DNA from 2 places in the uncultured Agrobacterium sp. genome. Region 1 is predicted to be linked to the other one. Evidence: riboswitches for the same ligand, from Rfam matches in the RefSeq annotation. Region 1 holds a riboswitch; the other holds the start of a gene.

Region 1 (2,201 bases):
GCACAAGAAAAGTAACTTCGAAAATAAGCACCTGCGGCCAGAACGGCAGGTTTGGCAAGAGGAACTGCGGCAGGAAGGCGACGAAGAAGATGATGCTCTTCGGGTTCAGCGCCGTCACGATATAGGTATGGAGAAATATTTTTATCGGACGCTCGCGCCCTGTCACATTTCCCTCCCCGTCAGACGAAGCTGCGACGGGCGCGCGCCAGAGTTTGATACCGAGATAGATAAGATAGGCAGCACCCACCCACTTCAAGATCGTGAAGAGCGCGGCAGACGTTGCCAGCAGCGCACCGAGGCCCAGCATTGAGGCCGTCATGGCGGTGAAGTCGCCAAGGGCTACGCCAGCAACCGTGGCACTGCTTGCCTTTCGGCCGTGTCCGAGCGCATAGGAGATGACCAGGAGGATCGTGGGCCCTGGAATGGCGAGCATGACGGCGGATGCGGCCACGAAGGCCAGCCAGTTTTCAATCGGCATCGTTAAATCCCCTCTCGAAACAAAGAGAAAGTAAGCCATCGGCCAGCAGGACAGGCAAGGACCTTTTTTCAACTATTGAGAAGCAGCCCACGCGGCAGAGTTGCTACCTATTTTTCGCCCCACCGGTTCTTGAATACCAATTGGTCTAACGGCAGGCGTTGGCGCCATCCCTTCACCGCAAGCTCTGGCTCCGCGTAGAGTTCAGAAACATATCCCAGGCAAAGCCACGCCACGATTTGAATGTGATGCGGGATATCCAGTATCTCTCGGATATCATCGTCATGAAAGATGCTGACCCAGCCAACGCCGACGCCCTCGGCACGTGCTGCCAGCCAGAGGTTCTGGACTGCGCAGACCGTGGAATAAACATCCATATGAGGATTGTGGGTGCGCCCCAGCACCACATCGCCACCTCTTGTTGGATCGCAGGTGACGCAGACGGAGAGCGGCGCCTTCCTGATTCCTTCCAGCTTCAGACTGCGATAAAGCGACTGTTTTTCATCTGCAAACATCTGTGCCGCTTCCTCATTGGCACGGCTGAAGGCCTGCCACACGGCCTGTCTGATCTCACCATTCGTGACGAGGGTAAAATTCCACGGCTGCATGAAGCCGACCGAAGGCGCGGCGTGGGCTGCAGCAAGCAGCTTTCCGATCAGTTCATCCGGTAGCGGATCGGATAAAAACTCATTGCGGACATCGCGGCGAGTCTCGATAGCGCGGTAGACCGCAGCCTTGTCGTCTTCGGCAAATTCAAAAGCTGGCCTCAGGCCGCGCCGGGTGGCATCAGGTCGCATCGTCAATCCCCAACAATGCAGGAAGGACCGCGTGAGCACGCAGATTGCACTGCGTCACAGACCTCCTTCCTCACAACCTGCCGCTGTCCGCGCGGACTGGTCAATCGTGTCAGGCCGGTCTTCTGACTTGGCTTCTTCTGACCGTTGCCGCCTTCCCGAGATTGCTCAGTGGCATATGGCGACGGTCATCCGCCTCACAGCGTTGGGCACGTTGCGGTCTTGCACCGCATTCCCGATTCTCCCGCTCAAGCAGGCACCTGACGAAAACCGTATGTCCAATTGTTGGCGCCAAGGCAAGCGCCGCAGATTTATTCGGCTGGGAAATATCGCACATAGGCAAACTCATCACCAGCTGGTGACCAGTTGGGAGAGTTCATCGTCCCCTGCCCGCCAAAAAGATCAAAGAGCGTTTCGACATTGCCACCATCGGGATCCATCAGTCGCACGCGAACATCGAGATCACGCGGATGGTCGAAGACGTCGCCGTCATAGGAAATGAAGACGACCTTGTCTCCCTTTGGAGACGGATGGGGGAACCAGTCGCCATATGGGCTGTTCGTGATCCGCTCGACGGCTGATCCATCTGCTCTTACGCGCCAGATCTGCATTTGTCCCGTGCGGCTGGAGTTGAAGTATATCCAATGACCGTCCGGCGAATAATCCGGCCCGTCGTTTCGCCCCTCTCCATGGGTCAGGCGCGTCTCGTTGCGGGTTTCTATGTCCATGGAATAAATATCGAAAATCTGATCTCTGATCCCGCAGTAAGCGAAGCTTTTGCCATCCGGCGCCCAGCCATGCCAGTAGGAGGGCAGGTTCGGCGTCATCAATGTCGGCGCGCCACCTGATGACGGAAGAAGATAGATCGCGCTCTTCCCGAACTCGACCTTGTCCGAAATCGCGTAAAGCGACCCATTCGGCGAAATGCCATG
Region 2 (2,201 bases), on a different contig from region 1:
TACCAAGAATGTATGGATCCGCCAGAGGATTGCGCAGGAGCGATTGCAGCACGACGCCCGAAACGGAAAGAGCTGCCCCACAACAGGCGGCGACCACGGCGCGGCTCAGGCGATAGTTCCAGATGATCCCTTCATCGATCGCATCCAATGGATAGCCAGCGTGCCAAAGACGATTGGCCACCGCCTTGGCGACAACCTCCATCGGCATGGAGGTTTCGCCGATTGAGGCTCCGAGCCACAGCGCCGCCAGAAGACACGCAGCTGCAATGATGGCAGCGCGGACATACAGCAAGGGACCGGGCATCCGTTTACTTCGCCAAGCCGAGTTGACCGATCTGGTCAGCCAGCACCTCAATCCCTTCGATCGTGCGGATCGTCGGGTTCATCGCCTGAGCGTCCATGACGACGATACGGTTATCCTTCACGGACGGCATGAGGCTCGTGACAGGATCTTGCTTCAGGAACTTCTCTTTTACGGCAATGTCGTCTGCCGGGTAGCGGCGGCGGTCCATGCTCGCGGCAACGATGATGGTCGGATTGGACTTGGCAATGGTCTCCCAGCCAACAGTTGGCCATTCTTCCTGGCTCTCGATGACATTTCTGATGCCAAGCGCCGACATGATATAGCCAGGCGCACCGTTCTTGCCCGCGACGTAGGGATCGATATCGCCTTCGGCGCTGGAGAACCAGAATACAGCAGATACCTTTCCGTTGGCGGAAACGATCTTCTTGCGCGCCGTCTCTTCGCGGCTTTTCAACTCGGCAATCAGTGCGTCGCCGCGATCCTTCACGTTGAAGATCTGCGAGAGTTCTCCGATTTCCTGGTAGATCTGCTCCATGGTGAAGACCGAGTGCCTGACGCCATCTCCGCCGCCAGCATTATCCTTGCCCGTGCAATCTGCAGGCGAGACGTAGACCGGAATGCCCAGTTCTTCGAACTGTTCGGGCTTGCCGACGACGCCCTCGGGGCCGACATGCCATTGGAATTGCGCGGTAACGAGATCGGGCTTTTTGCCAAGAACGCTTTCGAAACTCGGATCGTTATCGGCCAGACGCTCCACCTTGTCATTTGCCTCCTCATAGCCCTTGATCACCGGGCCAACCCAGACGGCAGTGCCGACAACCTTGTCTGCAAGCCCCAGACGATAGAGTATCTCCGTCGAACTCTGCCCTAAAGACACCGTGCGCTTGGGAGCATGGGTGAAGGTGACGTCCCTGCCGCAATTTTTCAACGTCAGTGGATAGCTGGTTTCCGCAGCCTCCGTTGCATTCGGCAAAAGAGATATAGCGGCAAGAACTGCGCCAAGAAATGCGCCTGTGAAATGAAGTGTCATGGTCCGATGGTCCCCGAAATCGTTGACGCTGCCCACACGCAAACGCCGTTATTGAGTGAAACACTCATTCGCCAACCACAGCCGTGGGACGATCGGAAACCGGGAAATAGACAGACGGATGTAAGCGCTGTTTGGCGCAGATAACAATCATGGCGTTTCCTCTCCAGGGCATCCCCGCCCGTGACTTTGGAATGAACAGACGACGGCAGGTCTCCTGGCTCACGGATGATCGTCTTGCCTGCCTTCCCACGATGAGATCGCAGTGGCCTGACGCAGGTGAATGCGCCACGAGTGCTCGACAATCCGCTTACAGTTGCGGGGGCAGCCACGGCATTGGAGACATCTCCGCACCGCGTTCCCTATTATTCCTCGCAATCTCTCGCTTGGAACCGTCGCAGGCAGATAGAACTATTTCCAGATATCCGTCAAGCGAATGTATGTAATATTATTACGTTTTAGTGCGATGGGATTTTGTCCACTCGAAATACAAAATGGCCGGAAACGGGTTTCCGGCCATCGAAGCGCTTCAAGTGAATGTCGCTGTTTATGGCAGCGTATAGGCGATGACATAGTCGCCGGGCTTGGTACCAACCGACCCATGACCGCCGGCAACCATGACGACATATTGCTTGCCGTCCTCAAGAGCGTAGGTCATGGGCGTCGCTTGCCCACCTGCCGGCAGCCGTGCCTCCCAAAGCTGCTTGCCGCTGGTTAGATCATAGGCACGCAGATAATTGTCGACGGCCGCACCGAGGAAAGCAACCCCGCCCTTGGTGATCATCGGGCCGCCGATACCCGGCACGCCGACCTTGAATGGAAGCGGCAGCGGTGTCATGTCGTAGACGGTGCCGTTCTTGTGCTTGTAGG

Evidence for each region. Region 1 has a riboswitch for cobalamin ahead of bluB (5,6-dimethylbenzimidazole synthase). Riboswitches for the same ligand answer to the same signal wherever they lie in the genome.
Region 2: another riboswitch for cobalamin. It lies ahead of QZ869_RS04685 (ABC transporter substrate-binding protein); the one in region 1 lies ahead of bluB (5,6-dimethylbenzimidazole synthase).

The regions. Positions count from the first base shown of each region.
Region 1 is NZ_CAJYTV010000011.1:292,533-294,733, reverse strand. Features, by position in the region: gene QZ869_RS09950 (LysE family translocator) at 1-478, opposite strand, end outside; gene bluB (5,6-dimethylbenzimidazole synthase) at 586-1,272, opposite strand; cobalamin riboswitch at 1,367-1,548, opposite strand; gene QZ869_RS09940 (TolB family protein) at 1,581-2,201, opposite strand, start outside.
Region 2 is NZ_CAJYTV010000006.1:25,442-27,642, forward strand. Features, by position in the region: gene QZ869_RS04680 (iron ABC transporter permease) at 1-304, opposite strand, end outside; partial or broken gene QZ869_RS04685 (ABC transporter substrate-binding protein) at 309-1,268, opposite strand; cobalamin riboswitch at 1,521-1,743, opposite strand; gene QZ869_RS04690 (glucose/quinate/shikimate family membrane-bound PQQ-dependent dehydrogenase) at 1,879-2,201, opposite strand, start outside.